DNA from 3 places in the Weizmannia sp. FSL W8-1119 genome. Region 2 is predicted to be linked to each of the others. Evidence: predicted binding sites of a transcription regulator. Region 2 holds the regulator's gene; each other region holds the start of a gene.
What was found. The regulator LexA, encoded in region 2, represses DNA repair genes until DNA is damaged. The targets are predictions, from matches to a motif close to CGAACATATGTTCG.

Region 1 (6,377 bases), 140 kb from region 2:
AAAAGCGATTACGGCGCCTGCCGGCAACCAGGGTTTCGGACTGGATGAAAAAGAGCTCGATAAAGAGGCTGTTATCCATTTTAACAACGGCGAAACAGCCGTGATAAAAACCGGCGCAGTCGCCATTGCAGCGATTACAAGCTGCACAAACACTTCAAACCCTTACGTTATGCTCGGGGCCGGCCTGCTTGCGAAAAAAGCGGTTGAAAAAGGGCTGGAAGTGCCGAAATATGTGAAAACTTCGCTCGCGCCGGGATCAAAAGTCGTGACCGGCTACCTAAAAGACGCCGGTTTAATGCCGTACCTCGAACAGCTCGGCTTTAACCTGGTCGGTTACGGCTGCACGACCTGTATCGGTAACTCTGGCCCGTTGAAGGAAGAAATTGAAAAAACCATCATGGACAATGATCTGCTCGTAACGAGTGTCCTTTCCGGGAACCGGAACTTTGAAGGCCGGATCCATCCGCTTGTTAAAGCCAACTATCTGGCTTCGCCGCCGCTTGTGGTTGCTTATGCGCTCGCAGGAACGGTGAATATCGATTTAAACCATGACCCGATCGGCAAAGACAAAAACGGCCAAGACGTCTACCTGAAGGATATTTGGCCGCAAGCGGATGAAATCAAAGAAAATGTCCAAAAAGTCGTCACGCCGGAACTGTTCCGCAAACAATATGAAAACGTCTTTACCGACAATGAACGGTGGAATGCGATCGAAACGAGCGACGAACCGCTGTATACATGGGATGCGGAATCGACTTACATCCAAAATCCGCCGTTCTTTGAAAATCTCTCGCCTGAACCGGGCGAAGTACAGCCGCTTTCAGGCATGCGTGTCATCGGCAAATTCGGCGATTCGGTGACAACCGACCATATCTCGCCTGCGGGTGCGATCGGTAAAGACACACCTGCCGGAAAATATCTGTTGTCAAAAGGAGTCGAACCGCGTGACTTTAACTCTTATGGTTCCCGCCGCGGCAACCATGAAGTCATGATGCGCGGAACATTCGCCAACATCCGCATCCGCAACCAGATTGCACCGGGTACGGAAGGCGGCTATACGACTTACTGGCCGACGAATGAAGTGACGTCGATTTATGATGCTGCCATGCGTTATAAAGAAAACGGCACCGGCCTTGTGGTTCTCGCCGGCAAAGATTACGGCATGGGCTCATCGCGCGACTGGGCGGCAAAAGGCACATACCTGCTCGGCATTAAAACCGTGATTGCGGAAAGCTTTGAACGGATCCACCGTTCCAACCTCGTTCTCATGGGCGTGCTGCCGCTGCAGTTCAAAAAAGGCGAAAATGCCGACACGCTCGGCTTAACTGGCAAAGAAACATTTGATGTCCATATTGACGAAAATGTTAAACCGCATGACTGGGTAAAGGTTACGGCAACTGACGAAAACGGGAAGAAAACGGAATTTGAAGCGCTTGTCCGGTTCGATTCCGACGTAGAAATTGACTATTACCGCCACGGCGGCATCCTGCAAATGGTGCTGCGCGAAAAACTGCAGCAGTCCAAAAATGAAGTGCAATCAAAATCATAATGTTTAAAAAAGCTGCGGCAGAAGCCGCAGCTTTTTTTTGAACCAAATTTATAATTTTTCCCATAATTGCCCATACTAAGTAAAAATACTTGTAAGGAGTGGGCAAATATGAGAAAAACCCATAAAAAGACCTTTTCGGATCTTGTTGCCGAAAATAAACAGGAACTGCTGCGCGACAGGGATGCGCTGATGCGGATAGAAGAACGGTTGGACCGGAAACACGAGATGAAATTAGCAGAATAAGCCACTGTTTGTGGATCATAATCCGCTTTCCTCCGGGGGAAAATGTATGAGGAGGGGGGAGATATGATGAGCAATCCAAACAAGAAAAGCAAATATTTCGTTCCCGATCATCTTGGCACGCAGCCGCGCGGATTTTCCGGCAATAAGGGGAAGAAGATGCAGGACCGTTCGGGACAGCATGCACAGGTGATACAGACAAAAGGGGAGTAGCTTCAACAGCCGAAGGAGGAGAACACAATGGCGCATAACCGGCCGAAACCGGACGACCGCAGCGATAATGTGGAAAAACTGCAAAACATGATCCACAATACGATCGAAAACATGGAAAGTGCGGAAGAATCGCTTGCTGTTACAAGTGATGAAACGCAAATCCAACAAATAAAGGAAAAAAATGAGCGGCGCCGTGAAAGCCTCGAAGCGATGAGAACCGAGGTAAAAGACGAAGCCGCATACAAACAGCAGCAATAAACGAAAACGGCCTTTCGACGGAAAACAGCAGCGTTTCTTTGGAACCACGCCTTTTCCCTCTCGGAAAGGCCGTTTTTTCTCCCTTTTTGCTGCGGCCATGCGTGCATGCGAACCTTTTCCCGGCCCTGTATCAGGCATCCTTTTAGGAGGGGGAATTTTCTTTATGCTAAAATAAAGATGTTGACTGTACATATGAAAGAGGTGTCCGGGATGTTTGTATCAGAAGCAGAAATCAAAGTGCGATATGCGGAAACAGACCAAATGGGGGTTGTGTACCATGCTAATTATCTTGTCTGGATGGAAGTGGGGCGGACGAAATTAATCGAAGACCTTGGCTTCCGCTATGCAGATATGGAAAAAGACGGGATTTTGTCGCCGGTCATCGATATTCAAATTTCATACAAAAAACCGGCCCGTTACGGGGAAACGGTGACCGTAAAGACATGGGTCGATGCATATGACGGGCTGCGCGTAAAGTACGGCTATGAGGTTTACACAGAAACCGGCGACCTTGCCGTGGCCGCGAGTTCAACGCATGTCTGCGTAAAAAAAGACAGTTTCCGCCCGGTTGCGTTCCGCCGCCTCTACCCAAAATGGCATGAAGCATATGAAAAAGCAAAAAAATCATAAAGCGGGGGATGAATTTTGGCTTTTGGCATACACCGCAACCAGGTCAAAGCGTGGAAAGCGGCGATTGACCGCGGGGAAATTGCGTTTTTAACGCATTTTTGGCTGGATGACCGTTTCCCCAGCGCAAAATCGGTCACAAAAGTCGGCTGTAAAGATCTTGAGAAACTCGCTGCATGGGGAGCGCGCTACCAGCTGAAAAAAGAATGGATTCATGTCCGCAAAGACGGTTACAGCCATTTCGACCTACTTGGCCAAAAACAGCGGGAAATTTTGCAAAAAGAAGGGCGCCTTGCGGAAGCAAAAAAATTTTTAAAATAAAAAACCGGCATCACTGGCAGCAAAAGAGCAGCTGCCGGATGATCCCGGTTTTAACCTTTTTTATATTCGTATACCGGTTCATCCCGTTCCGGGTCGTACCCGATATACAAATCATGGCCGTCAAAATACCATTCGTCCGTGCTTTCAATGAAAAAGGCATTGCCGTTCCGTTCAACGGCCGCCGCCGGATCGTCGGGAATGTCCTTTTGAACGCCAAGTGAAAATCCGTGCTGGATAGGCGTGGAACCGCCATATTTGGCAAAAAAGCGGACGGATTCGCCGTCATCCAGTTCCAGTTCCCTTTTAAACCAGTTTACCGCCTCATCTGTAATGTGAATTTTCATGCCGCCACTTCCTTCAAACTGCGCCTTTTGCATTTTCATTATAGACCAAAGCACGCTTTTCCCCTAACCTTTTGCCTCTGGACCGGTTCCGGGTTTGCAGGAAATATCCGGTTTTAGAAAAAATGGCTGCCTTACATCCATTTGACTTTCGGCTCGGTCTTATTTTTAATCCGCTTAATATTGGCTTTATGGCGGTAAATAATGAAAGAGGCGAGCGCCAGAACGATGACAAACAGCGGCCAGTCATGCGTCACGATCATATAAATGAGCGTATACAGGATGCCAAAAAAAGCCGCCATGATGGAAGAAAGCGAAACATATTTGCTTATTTTTAAAGTAACCAAAAAGACGATAATCACCATAACAAACAAGGGCCATTGGTAGGCAAGGACAACGCCTGCAGAAGTGGCCACCGCTTTGCCGCCTTTAAATTTGGCAAATACCGGAAGCATATGGCCGATCACCGCAATCAGCCCGATTAAAAGCGGGTGAATCGTATGCTCCAGGCCAAAAAAGTGGGGCAATAAAGTGGCGACTGTCCCTTTCAGAATATCCACCACTGTTACGACACTGCCGGCTTTGACCCCGAGAACACGGAACGTATTGGTCGCGCCGAGATTCCCGCTGCCGTGCTCGCGGATGTCTATCCCGTAAAAAAGCTTACCAACGATCAGGCCTGTCGGGATTGAGCCGAGCAGGTAAGCCAAAAGGACCATCAGGGCAATAGTCATGTGCAAAACTCCTTGGAAAAAATCTATGCTTATTGTAGCATGTTCTTAAAGGAAAGAGGAATATTTTTTGTCGATTCCGTGCAGATTTTCGCGCCAGGCAGGAATTAGAAAAGATCAAGCGAATGTTTAAGATGGGACCGGACTGGCGAAAGTACAAGAAAGGAGAGGGGTTGATCAAATGGCAATAGAAAATCCGAGCAGGGAAGAAATCAGGGAAATTTTACAAAAAGCAAAACGGATTGCAGTGGTAGGATTGAGCAATAACCCGGAAAAAACATCTTATATGGTAGCCAAAGCCATGCAGGATGCCGGTTATGAGATTATTCCGGTCAATCCGAAAGCAACGGAAATTCTCGGGGAAAAGGCTGTTCCGTCTTTAAAAGATATCGAAGGCCATGTGGACATTGTCGATATTTTCAGGCGGCCCGAATATTTGCCGGAGCTGGCACGGGAGTTTGATGAAATCGATGCGGATGTTTTCTGGGCGCAACTTGGCATCGAAAACGAAGAAGCGTACCGGTTTTTAAAAGAAAAAGGCTATACGGTAGTGATGAACCGCTGCATTAAAGTGGAACATGCCCTGACAAAATAGGCTTTTTCATGCAGGCGCCAGCTTAAAGGGCGCTTGCTTTCTTTATATTTGCCCAATCAAGCGGCCGTTTGCCGGAGAAGTTCCATAACCGTTGCTTTGCCCCTGCGTTATTTCCGCATACCCTTTACAAATTCCGTTTTATCGATAAAATGAGTATGATAAAAACGGCAAATGATGTTATAATGAGAACGAATATTTGTTCCTATGAACGGCGGATGCACGTGCTTTGCAATTGAAAGGGGAATAGATGTGGCGAAGAAACAAAATATATTGGAATATAACGATGATGCGATCCAGGTGCTGGAAGGGCTGGAGGCAGTAAGGAAAAGACCGGGCATGTACATCGGGTCGACCGATGCGCGCGGTTTGCACCATCTTGTCTATGAAATCGTCGACAATGCGGTGGATGAGGCGCTGTCTGGGTACGGAAACCATATCATCGTCAACATTCACAAAGATAACAGCATCAGCGTCCAGGATTTTGGGCGTGGCATGCCGGTCGGGATGCACAAGCTCGGCAAACCGACGACAGAAGTGATCTTGACGATTTTGCACGCCGGCGGAAAATTCGGGCAGGGCGGCTATAAAACGAGCGGCGGCCTGCACGGTGTCGGCGCGTCTGTCGTGAATGCCCTGTCGGAATGGCTGGTTGTTACGATACACCGCGACGGTTATGTGTATGAACAGCGTTTCCGTGACGGCGGCAAACCGGAAACAACGCTTGAGAAAACCGGGAAAACCAATAAGACCGGCACAACGATACACTTTAAACCCGACCCGTCCATTTTCAGCACCATCACTTTTAATTACGATACATTATGCGAACGGTTGCGCGAATCGGCCTTTCTTTTAAAAGGGTTAAAAATTGAAATCACCGATGAACGTTTCGGGCGGCATGATCTGTTCCACTACGAAAACGGCATTGAAGCCTTTGTCCAGTACTTGAACGAAGGAAAAGAAGTGCTCCATCCGGTTGTGTTTATCGAAGGGGAAACAAACGGAATCGAAGCGGAATTTGCCTTTCAGTTTAACGACGGCTTTTCGGAAAACATTTTATCCTTCGTGAACAACGTGCGCACGAAAGACGGCGGCACGCACGAGGCTGGGGCAAAAACGGCCTTGACGCGCGTCGTGAACGATTATGCAAGAAAAACCGGACTGTTAAAAGAAAAAGATAAAAACCTCGAAGGGACGGATATCCGCGAAGGGCTGTCCGCCATTATTTCCGTCCGCATTCCGGAAGAGCTGCTCCAATTTGAAGGGCAGACGAAAGGAAAACTTGGCACAAGCGAAGCCCGCTCTGCAGTTGATACGATTGTTTCGGAGCACCTGTCTTATTTTCTTGAAGAAAACCCGGATACGAGCAATCTTTTGATCCGGAAAGCCATCAAGGCGTCGCAGGCAAGGGAAGCAGCGAGGAAAGCGCGGGAAGAAGCCAGAAGCGGCAAAAAACGGAAGAAATCGGAAACGACTTTATCCGGAAAGCTGACGCCGGCGCAAAG
Region 2 (6,377 bases):
GGTAGATAGAATAGGATCGCATATGATCTCACTCCCGCAACTTTGTTACCTTCACTATAATGGACGGGCCCCAAAAAAGTTGTCGTTTGTTGTAACAAAATTTAAAAAATTACTGTGGAACATTCGATTACACGTACATACAGGAAAATAAGCGTAAATGTATCAAAGCGTTGCTGCAAAATCGGTTGCGTCCAAGGGAGAAGCTAATTCAACTCAGCTCCGGTACTTCAAGCCCCCTATTCTTATACCCTTCCTTCATAAAAATGAGCCTGCTTTTGCGAATACCGCAAAAGCAGGCCCGGAACGATTACATGCCCAATAATTTTTTTACACGTGCCACAACATTTTCAACGGTAAATCCGTATTTTTCCACAACGGTATTGCCGTTTCCGCTTGCGCCAAACGTATCAACCGACAAAATATCGCCTTCATCGCCGGTATACCTTTCCCAGCCGAATGGTGAAGCCATTTCAATGGAAAGGCGTTTTTTCACCTGTGCCGGCAATACGGATTCTTTGTATTCTTTGCTTTGCTGTTCAAAACGGTCCCATGACGGCATGCTGACAACAGCAGCATCAATCTTTTGTTCCGCCAATTGCTGCTGCGCGAGCACAGCCAGATGGACTTCCGACCCGCTGGCAAGAAGGAGAACGTCAGCCATTTCCTTTTGTGCAGGGGACACGACATAGGCGCCTTTTGAAACGCCTTCCAGCGCTTTTTCAGCCGTCCCTTTCAAGGTTGGCAGCCCTTGGCGCGTCAAAACAAGCGCAGTCGGATGGTTTTCAGATGACAGGGCCAGCCGCCAGGCAGCCGCCGTTTCATTGCCGTCCGCGGGGCGGATGACCGACAAGCCCGGCATCGCTCTTAAAGAAGGAAGCTGTTCAACCGGTTCATGCGTCGGCCCGTCTTCCCCGACTGCGATACTGTCATGCGTAAAGACGTATGTTACCGGGAGGCCCATAAGCGCGGCCAGGCGGATGGCAGGACGCAAATAATCCGAGAAAACAAAGAACGTGCCGCCGTATACATGCACACCGCCATGAAGCGCCATGCCGTTCATGGCTGCGCCCATCGCAAATTCGCGGACACCAAACCAGATATTGCGCCCTTCATAGGCATCCGGCATATAGTCCTTGTCTTCTTTCAACCGCGTATTGTTGGATCCGGCAAGGTCGGCAGATCCACCGAACAAAGACGGCAAATGTTTGGATATGGCATTTAGCACTTCCCCGCTTGCCGCACGGCTGGCAAGGGTTTTGCCTTCTTCATAGACCGGAATGTCCTTGTCCCATCCATCCGGAAGCCCGCCTTTTATCGCCTGTTTTAGTTCAGCCGCAAGCTGCGGGTATTGTTTTTCATAAGCCTCAAACAGGGACGCCCACTCTTGTTCCTTTTTCACGCCGTTTTCTACAACCAATTCACGGAACCGGGCGTAAACTTCATCCGGAACATAGAAGTCTTCTTCAAACGTCCATTTATACGCTTCTTTCGTCAGTTTCAGTTCATCTTCTCCGAGCGGGGCGCCGTGGGCAGCCGATTTCCCGGATTTGTTCGGGGAACCGTAACCGATGATCGTTTTCACTTCGATGAGTGTCGGCCGGCTTGTATCCGCCTTTGCTTCCTCGATCGCTTTTGCGACCTGTGCCATATCATTCCCGTCTTCAACCCGCAAATACTGCCAGCCGTATGCTTTAAACCGGTCGGCAACACTTTCGGAAAAGGCCTTGTTTAACTCGCCGTCAAGGGAAATGTCATTGGAATCGTACAATACAATGAGGCGTCCCAATTTTAAATGTCCCGCCAAGGAAGCAGCTTCGGCAGATACACCTTCCATTAAGTCGCCGTCTCCGCATAAAGCATATGTATAATGGTCAATGACGGGGAAATTTTCTTTGTTGTATACAGCCGCCAGATGCCGTTCTGCCATCGCCATCCCGACTGACATGGCAATCCCCTGCCCGAGCGGACCGGTCGTTGCTTCCACGCCTTCCGTATGCCCGTATTCCGGATGCCCCGGGGTTTTGCTGCCGTATTGCCGGAAATTTTTAATATCATCCATGCTTAATGCATAGCCGGATAAATGGAGCAGGCTATAAAGCAGCATGGAACCATGCCCTGCGGATAATACGAAACGGTCCCGGTTAAACCAGTGCGGGTTTTCCGGGTTTTGGTTCATAAATCTTGTCCAGAGGGTGTATGCCATTGGCGCAGCCCCCATCGGAAGCCCCGGATGGCCGGATTTTGCTTTTTCAATGGCGTCAATGGACAAAGTCCGGATTGTTGTGACTGCCAGTTCGTCCGTTTTATCAAACATCTGCTAACATCCTTTCTTCATGGGTTACAATTTTATATTAAGGCAAGTGAAACCCATAACACAACTCTTTTACCATTTTGTATGGATTTTGTAAGAAAGAAGCAGGATGGCGCCCCTTTAGTGCAGCTTTCTTTTTGTTTGGATTTGCTTTATTTTTTCCGGGGTAACGTCCTGGCCTTCGGGGTCAAGCACACGGACATTTTCAATCGTTTTTCTGAATGAAGAGCGGAACGCCTGCAAATACTCGCTTCGCAACTTTGACTGTTCTTTTGCTTCCTCACCTGTCAGGCCGCCGGTTTTCGCTTTTTTCGCCAATTCGTTTATTCTTGCCATTTTTTCCTTTGAAAGCATATTTTCTCTCCTTTAATCCGTGATTGATGCCATCTTACTAAAATATAGGCCCGCCTGCAAAGAAAGCGCACCGGCGAAACCGGTTTTTGTACTATTGATCATGCCCCGTTTCCTCCATATATTCCCTGTAACGCCGGTGGACGGTTGCTTTTGAAACTTGATAGCCAAAACCGCGCATTGTCGCAGCAATCTCCTGAAAAGTCAGGCCGTTGTCCCGCAGGCGGATAATTTCTTCAACCGGCACTTCCTTCCTCTCCCTGCCGTCCGGATTCCGCTTTCCTTTTAAATTTTTCTCCGGGCGGTAGCCGTTTCTGACAGCGCGTTCCATCCCCCTTTTGATTTTTAAGTTATGCAGCTTTCGCTGGTACTCTTCAACCATGCTGACAATTTTCAACACCATTGAATCGGATTCCGAAAGTTCGAGTTCACCGTTTTGTGCATAACAATATACTTTGACCCCTTTTTTATATAAAAAATGGAGCAGTGCAATTTTTGCATTTCCTCTTCCAATCCGTGTTTCATCCTGCACCAGTACGGCGTCAACCTTTTCATTTCCAATGATATCAAGAAGTTCAAGGATGCCGGGCCTGTCCAGGTCGTAGCCGCTTGCCCGGTCGCAGATCACCCCGGCCACTTGAAAACCGCGGGAATCCGAAAGCTTCTCCAGCTCTTCCCGCTGCCTCGCCAAAGAAGTTTCCTGGCTTTCTTTTTCCGTGCTTACTCTGCAATATAAAACAACTTTCATTTTTTCGTCTCCCATTGTGATTTCATCGCAAGTTCCCTTTTATCATCCCTGATTTCATTTTTTTCTACCGGAATGACAATTTTTTCGCCGGCTTTGATCATGTTGCCGTTAATCCCATTATGGCGCTCAACCCAGCTGATAAATGCTTCCCTCGACATTTTGCCCTGTTCTGCATACTGACCGGCGATATTCCAAAGCGTCTCGCCCTCTGTAACGCTGATTTTGATATAGTGTGGGGATGGATCCCGCAGACTTCCAATCATGAAAAATCCGAAAACAAGCGCAACCCCTGCTAAAATCATAACATAGTTATACTTTTTCCATAATCGTGACATCTCCATCTTCCTCCCGCGAATATTCGTTCGTCCAATCACCAGTTCTATTATAAAACGAACGCCTGTTTTTCGTCAACATTTTTTCGAACTTACGTTTGTTTTATCTTCTGCAATGTGATATAATAATAGCAAATAATGGCATTCCTCCCGTTTGCGTCCCCGTACGCAGCGCGGGTGCCAAACAAAACTGCGACGAGGTGGAAATAATGGCAAAACTATCAAAACGGCAACAGGCGATACTTGATTTCATCAAGCATGAAGTCAAAACAAAAGGCTATCCCCCTTCCGTGCGGGAAATCGGCCAGGCAGTCGGGCTTGCTTCCAGTTCAACTGTCCATGGCCATCTCGCAAGGCTTGAAAGCAAAGGGCTGATCAGGCGCGACCCTACAAAGCCGAGAGCGATTGAAATTTTGGACCATGATGAAGAAATACCGGCCCAAAATGTTGTCAATGTGCCTGTTGTCGGAAAAGTAACAGCAGGCATACCGATTACCGCTGTAGAAAATATTGAAGAGTATTTTCCGCTTCCGGAACATCTTGTCCCGTCTGACGAGTCCGTCTACATGCTGGAAATTGAAGGGGACAGCATGGTGGATGCCGGGATTTTAAACGGCGATTATGTGATTGTCCGCTCCCAGCAGACGGCAAACAACGGAGATATCGTGGTCGCTATGACAGATGAAAATGAAGCGACAGTAAAAAGATTTTTCAAGGAAAAAGACTACTTCCGGCTGCAACCTGAAAACCAGACAATGGAACCGATCATATTGAAAAACGTCACCATTCTCGGCGTTGTCATCGGGCTGTACAGGCAAATGGTGCACTGATCAAAAAGAAGCAGTTTCGGCTGCTTCTTTTTTAATAGAGCATATGCGAGTTTGATGGCAAAAATGCCTGTGACACTTGAGGATTTCTGGGCTTCCAATCTATTTTCGAAGGAAAAATCGGGGCAATTAATGGGCATTTTGTTTTTCTGGGCGTTCGACGCAAAAATGCCCGATAAACAAAAACCCCTCAAAGCCTTACGCTTCAAGGGGTTTCTTGCTTAATACATTTCGATATACTGGTCGCGTTCCCATTGGTGGACTTGTGTGCGGAACATATCCCATTCAATTTCCTTAGCTTCAAGGAAGTGTTCGAGAATGTGATCGCCAAGGGCGTCTACCATTACATCATCCGATTTTAAGTTTTCCAGCGCCTGCAGCAGTGTGCCCGGGAGGTCGACAATGCCGGCTTCTTCTCTTTCTTCTTTCGTCATGACATAGATGTTGCGGTCGACCGGTTCCGGCGCCTGCAATTTGTTCGCGATGCCGTCAAGCCCTGCTTTTAACAGGACGGCGAGCGCGAGATACGGATTGGCAGACGGGTCAACGCTGCGCACCTCAACGCGCGTGCTTAAACCGCGGGAAGCCGGAATCCGCATGAGCGGGCTGCGGTTGCGAGCGGACCAGGCAACATAACAAGGCGCTTCATAACCCGGCACAAGCCGTTTATAGGAGTTCACCGTCGGATTCGTGACAGCCGTAAAGTTCGGCGCATGCTTTATGATGCCGGCAATGAACTGGTATGCCGTATCGCTCAGCTGCAGTTCTGCATCGTTCGGGTCATAGAATGCATTTTCTTTTCCTTTAAAAAGCGAAAGATTGGTGTGCATCCCGGAACCGTTCACGCCAAACAACGGTTTCGGCATAAACGTCGCATGCAGGCCATGTTTGCGTGCAATTGTCTTGACCACCAGTTTAAAGGTCTGGATATTGTCGCATGCCCTGACTGCATCCGCATATTTAAAATCAATTTCGTGCTGGCCGGGTGCAACTTCATGGTGGGACGCTTCAATTTCAAAGCCCATTTCCTCGAGTTCCAATACGATGTCGCGCCGGCAGTTTTCGCCAAGGTCCGTCGGCGCCAGGTCAAAATAGCCGCCGTTGTCGTTCAGCTCCAGTGTCGGTTCATTTTTTTCATTCAGCTTGAAGAGGAAGAATTCCGGTTCAGGCCCAAGATTAAAACTCGTGAAGCCAAGTTCTTCCATTTCTTTCAATACCCGTTTCAAATTATTCCGCGGATCACCTTCAAACGGGGTGCCGTCCGGATTATAAATATCGCAAATCAGACGGGCGACTTTCCCTTTCTCAGCGGTCCACGGGAAAATGACCCATGTATCATAGTCCGGATACAGATACATATCCGATTCTTCAATCCGGACAAACCCTTCAATCGAAGAGCCGTCGAACATGATTTTATTGTCGAGCGCTTTTTCAAGCTGGCTGAGCGGGATTTCCACGTTTTTAATCGTCCCCAAAATATCCGTGAACTGCAAGCGGATGAATTTCACATTTTGTTCTTCGGCATTCTTCAAAATATCTTCACGTGTAAACTTAGGCATGAACAGTATTCCTCCCTTTAGGCAATAAAAAGTATATATCTAAGCTATAAAACTAGCTTTTCAACAATGTTAATGGAAAAACCGGGGCGCATCGGACAACCGCTGGCTCGGTCTTTGAAAACGGCCGGCCTGCAGCAGTTCCTGGCGAAGCCGTTTGCGGATTTCTTCATCCGTTACATGATTTTTGACGAGTACCGGCCCGGTTCCGCGGCGGTCGTTCATCAATAAGATTTTTTTGATGCCTGCAAT
Region 3 (6,377 bases), 320 kb from region 2:
AGGCCAGCCGGGTTGCGTACCGGACGATTCCGGAATGTCTGGAAGCCGTTAAAGCAAAAAAGGTGGATATGGCGGTTGTTCCGCTTGAAAACGCCCTGGAAGGTTCGGTAAATTTAACGGTCGATTACTTGTATCATGAAGAACTGCCGCCAATCCGTGCGGAAATCATTGTGCCGATCGAGCAGCATTTTATGGTTCATCCTGCAAATGCCGGCGCCTGGCGAGAAACGGAAAAAATCATTTCCCATTCCCATGCGCTTGCGCAGTGCCACCAGTTTCTGCGCCGGGAATTCCAGCATGCGGAAGTGGAAGCAATGGGCTCTACGGCCGCTGCTGCGAAATATGTGAGCGAACACCCGGAACTGAAATGGGGGGCAGTCGCCAATGAAATGGCAGCGGAACTGTACGGCCTTGAAATCGTCAGGCGTGCCATCCATGATTATCCGTTTAACCATACGAGATTCATTGTCCTTTCAAATGAGGAGCTTCATATCGAAAAAACGCCTGATTTCCTGAAATCGACGATCATGGTCACACTGCCGACGGACAAGGCCGGCTCGCTGCACCAGGTGTTGTCTGCCTTTGCTTGGCGAAAGATTAACTTGAGCAAGCTTGAATCGCGACCGTTAAAGACGGGGCTTGGAAACTACTTTTTTATGATTGATCTGAACCACTCCTTAGAGGAAAAGCTTGTCCGCTTTTCGCTTGAGGAAATCCATGCGCTCGGCTGCACCGTGAAAGAACTCGGGACCTATTACAGGTATATGGCGGATGAATGATGGCCGCTTCTTCAATATTGTTTTGATAAGCTCGGCTGGAACCCGGGCTTATTATTTTTTTGCAAAACAAGCTTTAAACCCGGTTTTTTAGGCCGGATGGGAGATAAAAAAGAGCTGTCCTTTATGTTCAGGGCAGCTCTTTTTCATTTTCTGCAAATAAAATGCCGGCTTCTTTCAGCGCCTGTTCCGCTTCTTCAAGCTGTCGCCCGCTTGTGGCTTCAACCGTATGCAGGTGGATGCCGCCCGTTAATTCGGATAAGTAGCTGGCATTTGTTTCTTCAATGCGGCGGATAAACCGGGCCACTTCTGCGCGGGTGGAGACCATAATCGAGGCGGTCAGATCGCCGTATACCGGATGCTCCACTTTGACATCTTTTACGGTCACCCCGTGGTCCACGAGCAAATTCAGCTCCTGTGCAACCTGTTCGCGCGTATGCATGCAAACAAGCGTTTTTTCCACTTTGTTTTCCGCACCGGCGGGGTGTATGTACAAATATCCCTGGCTCGTTGCCAGGATCGGCTCGTTTTTCGCTTTCAGGAGCGTAATATCGTTTACAATAATCTGCCGGCTCACATTTGTCCTTTTTGCCAGCTCCCCGCCCGTAATCGGCTCCCGGCTATTCTGCAGCCATTCGAGGATCAAATGCCGCCTTTTTTCCCCGGGAATTTTTTTCTTTCCTGCCAACAGCGTTTCCTCCCATTCATTCGGCCTCATTCGGATTTTATCATACGAAGGCGCCCGGATAAAAGAATCAATCCTTTTAGTGCATAAAGGACGCGGGACGTTCATAAGTTTTTATGTAAAATCAATCGCATTTTGCCCGGCACCACATAGAATGTATGGACTTAAGCCTTGAGGAGGGGAAATGTGTGAAAATCCATATCGTGCAAAAAGGCGATACGCTTTGGAAAATCGCTAAAAAATATGGCGTCGATTTTGACGAACTGAAAAAATTGAATGCGCAATTATCCAATCCGGAAATGATTATGCCCGGCATGAAAATTAAAGTCCCGACAACGGGCGGCATGGTAAAAAAAGAGACACATACAGGCCATGCAGGCGACAACGGCCACGCGGGCACAAAAGAAATGCCGCTCGTGACCCATCCGTACGAGCAAATGCCTGAGGTAAAGATGCCTGTGGCGAAAGAAATGCCGGTTCAAAAAGAGTTGCCAAAAGCGGCGGGACCGAAAGAAATGCCGGTGAAAGAAAAAGTGGTTGAAAAAAAAGAAACGATTTATAAGCCGGTAATGCCGCAACCGGTCATTCCTGAAATTGACATCCATAATTACTATGTGACCAATATGGCTGAAATCGAAACCCATACAGCGGCACCGCCGCCGAAGCACCATGAAAGCGAATCGTCGGAAAGCATGCACTACACCATGCCGGTAAAGGAAGAGTGCCCGGAAATGTATGTACCATACAATCCGTGTCCGCCCGTGATGCCGGTATACGATTGCGGCTGCGGGGGAGAGGACATGCACGCCGGATTTTTCCCGCATCCTTTCAGCATGTCTTATCCGCAAGTCCCGTATCCAATGCCGTACCCGATGGCCTATCCGCAAATGCCGGTGATGTCCGCGCCGGCAGGATTTATGCCGCAACAGCAGCCGGCGTGGCAGGAGGGGCAGCAAGTGATGCCGGGTTACGAATGGGAAGAAGAATCTTCTTCATCTTCTCCTTACCCGTATGGCCCCGGTATGCAGGCAGGGGTTTCTGCGCAACATCCTGCCGCCGTGCCGCAATGGGGAGCGCAGCAGGCTCCTTTATACGGCGCTGCTTCAGAAAGCCCCGCTTATATGCCGCAGTACATGCCGCCGCAAACCATGCCGCAGTACGCCCCGTATCCGCCGCACCAGCCGCAGCCATGCGGGTGCCAAAAGCAACCGTACGCCGGCATGCAGGAATCGTACGGGATGGCGGCGCAACCGTACGGCATGCAGGAACCATTTGGCGGCATGCCGCAACCGCCATACGGGATGCCACAACCGCCATACGGCGTGCAGGAACCGTACGGGATGCAGGCCCCGTTCGGCTATGACCGGGGCGAAAAAACGGACCAGCCGCAGGAAACCCGGGATCCTTCCGGCGAAGAAGAAAAATAATGGGCGGCGGAAGACAAGAGGGAGACGAAACCAAACGTCTCCTTCTTTATGCGGAAAACAGGCTGCAGGAACCCATTGTTCACTGGCGCAGGTTGCGCGACCGGGTGTGGCTTGTCGGGACAAAGACAAAAAAAGTGATGATGAAGCAATATGGTTCCGATGCGCGCCTTAAACGGCAAATGCTGCTTACATCGGAACTGCAGAAAAGCGGTTTCACTCAAACTTGCCGTTTTCTGGAAGATGAAAGCGGCAGCCCCTTTCAAGGCAAAACTTTTGGCTTTATGGCATACATTGAAGAAGACCCGGCCGGTTTCACCTTCGGGACGGAAGAAGACATCCGCGCTGCTTTCCGCCTGTTAAAACAGTATCACGAAAAGACTGCACATTTTCCGCAAGCCGTAAAAATGGAATTTCCACGCTTTTTTCAGCTGAGAAAATGGCAGGCGCGGTACCGTGCATTTCTTGAAAACAAAGAACAGATTGTCCGATATTTGCCGGAAACGTATTTCACCGCGTACGAAAGATGGGCAGGCGAGGCGTTAAACCGGCTCGAAAAAAAACAGCATTGGCTTCACCGCCCGCCGTACTGCATCACGCACGGCGATGTTGCCCACCATAATTTTTTGCGTGCGAAAAACGGGAAACTGTATTTGATTGATTTTGACCTTGCCCGCCTTGCCCCGGCCTGGACTGATGATCTCCAGTTTTGCAACCGGGTTTTGCCCGCTGCTTCATGGTCGCTTGCCGCCCTTGAAAACTGGGGAATGCTGGACGGCGCGCCGGACCGGGAAACTTTTCTGGAGGCGCTTCTTTACCCGACGGATGTTTTAAGGGAGTGGAACCGTTTTGCTGGAAGCGGCAAAAAAGAAAAAGAGCAGTACTGGCCGCATCTTTCCCTGCTTTCAATTGGGCAGTTCGGGGAACGCGCCCGGTTTCAAAAAGAAGTAAAAAGGCGTTTGCAAGCATAACGGAAAACCAGGGGCGCTCCCCGCCGGCATAACGATTTTCATCCTCCTTTCGGGCGAGTATGGTATAGTAATAGTGGACTGTATCAGCGCTGTCAGAAAGGAGTGATGGCCATGTCCGGCCATTCCAAATGGAAAAATATTCAGGGCAGAAAAAATGCGCAGGATGCAAAGCGCGGAAAAATCTTTCAAAAACTGGCAAAGGAAATTTATGTAGCGGCGAAAAACGGGCCTGATCCGGAAGCAAATTCAAGCCTCCGCCTGGTCATTGAAAAGGCAAAGGCCGCCAATATGCCGAATGACAATATTAAACGCGCCATCGAGAAAGCAAACGGCAGCCAAAACGCCGAACATTACGAGGAAATAACATATGAAGGGTACGGGCCGGGCGGCGTTGCCGTCATGGTCACGGCTTTAACCGATAATAAAAACCGGACCGCTTCGAATGTCCGTGTTGCTTTTTCGCGCAACGGCGGAAATCTCGGCGAAAACGGATGCGTGTCTTTCCTGTTTGACCGCAAAGGCTATCTTGTCATCGAGCGAGAAGGGCTCGAGATAGATGAAGACGGAATGCTGCTTGCCGTGATTGAAGCAGGCGCCGAGGAAATGGAAACGAGCGATGAAGTGTTTGAAATTTATACAGACCCGGAGCAATTCATGGATGTGAAGAAGAATCTGGAGGAAAAAGGCTTTACATTTGCCCGGGCAGAAATCACCATGGTGCCGCAAAACACAATTGCTTTGGATGAAGCGCAAAAAGAAAAGATGGAGCGATTGCTGGACAGGCTGGAAGACGATGACGATGTAAAGGAAATTTACCATAACGCCGAATTATAATGTCCCAGGCACTTTCTGCACCCGGCCCGGCCGGGTGCAGAAAGTGCCTTTTTTGCGGCAAAGCCGGTTAGGCCTGTATCAAACCGGCTACAATGTGGAGTGTGGCCCGTGCTATTTTAAACCGATGCACTGCGGCTAATCGTGCCATTTAAACCCGGGCGATTGTTCCAGCTGAAAATCCGGGGAAGCCCGTCCGGAGGCAGCGGCGGCCCGGTATGCCGGACGGACACTCATCTGTCTCCGGATGCCGGTTTCCTTCCGCCATGGAAACAGGAAAAGCGCCTCATCTTTAGGAACCATCCGGCCGGAAAAAAGGGCAAGACCGGACATTCGTTCCCAAAACGGTTGCGTTCTGTGGTACAATATGGGATAGCAAGTTTTTGAGGAGCGTGTGGGAAGGTTGTACGAATATATTAAAGGCATCATTGATTCCGTGAGCCCGGATTACGTTGTCGTGGAAAACGGGGGGATCGGCTACCGGCTGCTGGCGCCGAACCCGTATATTTTTTCAAAAAGCATCGGGCAGGAACGAAAAATTTTTACATACCAGCATGTGCGCGAAGATTTGATCGCGCTTTACGGTTTTGAAACGGCGGAAGAACGGGCGCTGTTTCAAAAGCTGCTTAATGTTTCCGGCATCGGGCCAAAAGGGGCGCTTGCCATTCTAGCGTACGGGCAGCCGCAGCAGGTCGTTGACGCCATCGAGAATGAAAATGAATCTTTCCTTGTCAAATTCCCCGGTGTCGGCAAAAAAACGGCAAGGCAGATGATTCTTGATCTGAAAGGAAAGCTGCAAGGCCTCGTGCCGGAGATGCCGGATGATGTGGGCGGGGAAAAAGCGGCGCCTGCTTCCGGCAACCAAAACCTCGAAGAAGCGGTGCTCGCTCTGGCGGCGCTCGGCTACTCGGAAAAAGAAATCGCGAAAGTGGTGCCTGAACTTCCGGAAGAAGTGCTTTCTGCGGATGAATATATTAAACTCGCTTTAAAAGCAATGGTAAAATAATGGAGGAGGGGAGAGCATGGAAGACCGCGTAGTTTCCGGCGAGGCAAACGAACAGGAAGTTTCCTTTGAAATGAGCCTCAGGCCGCAAACCCTTGCGCAATATATCGGCCAGGATGAAGTGAAGCATAATTTAGCCGTGTTTATTGAAGCGGCAAAAGGACGGCGCGAAACACTCGATCATGTGCTGCTTTACGGTCCGCCGGGGCTTGGCAAAACGACGCTTGCCGCCGTGATCGCAAACGAAATGGGCGCGAACATCCGGACGACTTCAGGGCCTGCCATCGAGCGGCCGGGCGATCTTGCCAGCGTGTTAACCGCGCTTGAACCGGGGGAAGTGCTGTTTATTGACGAAATCCACCGCCTGCCGAAAGCGATTGAAGAAGTGCTGTACCCGGCAATGGAAGACTTTTGCCTTGATATCGTAATCGGTAAAGGATCGGGTGCCCGCTCCATCCGCCTTGATTTGCCCCCGTTTACTTTGATCGGGGCGACGACAAGGGCTGGTTCGGTTTCAGCACCGCTGCGCGACCGGTTCGGGGTGATCAGCCGGCTCGAATATTATAACGAAGCGCAACTGGCGGAAATTGTGCTGCGGACAGCCGGCATCCTTGAGACGGCGATTGAGCCTGAGGGGGCGGCGGAAATTGCAAGGCGTTCGCGGGGCACGCCGCGGATTGCGAACCG

Region 1: parE (DNA topoisomerase IV subunit B) is a predicted target of LexA. The motif match lies at 5,065-5,078, and genes of this name have one in related genera.
Region 3: ruvA (Holliday junction branch migration protein RuvA) is a predicted target of LexA. The motif match lies at 5,014-5,027, and genes of this name have one in related genera.

Annotation. Positions count from the first base shown of each region.
Region 1 is NZ_JBBOZL010000001.1:1,387,346-1,393,722, forward strand. It holds gene acnA (aconitate hydratase AcnA) at 1-1,549, shown strand, start outside; gene NSQ19_RS06640 (FbpB family small basic protein) at 1,658-1,792, shown strand; gene NSQ19_RS06645 (acid-soluble spore protein N) at 1,859-2,002, shown strand; gene tlp (small acid-soluble spore protein Tlp) at 2,030-2,260, shown strand; gene NSQ19_RS06655 (acyl-CoA thioesterase) at 2,471-2,890, shown strand; gene NSQ19_RS06660 (hypothetical protein) at 2,906-3,208, shown strand; gene NSQ19_RS06665 (HesB/YadR/YfhF family protein) at 3,259-3,552, opposite strand; gene plsY (glycerol-3-phosphate 1-O-acyltransferase PlsY) at 3,684-4,283, opposite strand; gene NSQ19_RS06675 (CoA-binding protein) at 4,462-4,875, shown strand; gene parE (DNA topoisomerase IV subunit B) at 5,125-6,377, shown strand, end outside.
Region 2 is NZ_JBBOZL010000001.1:1,530,287-1,536,663, forward strand. It holds gene sirA (sporulation inhibitor of replication protein SirA) at 1-22, opposite strand, end outside; gene tkt (transketolase) at 308-2,314, opposite strand; gene NSQ19_RS07405 (DUF896 domain-containing protein) at 2,432-2,665, opposite strand; gene NSQ19_RS07410 (YneB family resolvase-like protein) at 2,757-3,410, opposite strand; gene yneA (cell division suppressor protein YneA) at 3,407-3,745, opposite strand; gene lexA (transcriptional repressor LexA) at 3,952-4,572, shown strand; gene glnA (type I glutamate--ammonia ligase) at 4,791-6,128, opposite strand; gene NSQ19_RS07430 (MerR family transcriptional regulator) at 6,198-6,377, opposite strand, start outside.
Region 3 is NZ_JBBOZL010000001.1:1,851,845-1,858,221, reverse strand. It holds gene pheA (prephenate dehydratase) at 1-779, shown strand, start outside; gene NSQ19_RS09155 (transcription repressor NadR) at 907-1,494, opposite strand; gene safA (SafA/ExsA family spore coat assembly protein) at 1,650-2,888, shown strand; gene NSQ19_RS09145 (aminoglycoside phosphotransferase family protein) at 2,888-3,856, shown strand; gene NSQ19_RS09140 (YebC/PmpR family DNA-binding transcriptional regulator) at 3,968-4,690, shown strand; gene ruvA (Holliday junction branch migration protein RuvA) at 5,091-5,693, shown strand; gene ruvB (Holliday junction branch migration DNA helicase RuvB) at 5,710-6,377, shown strand, end outside.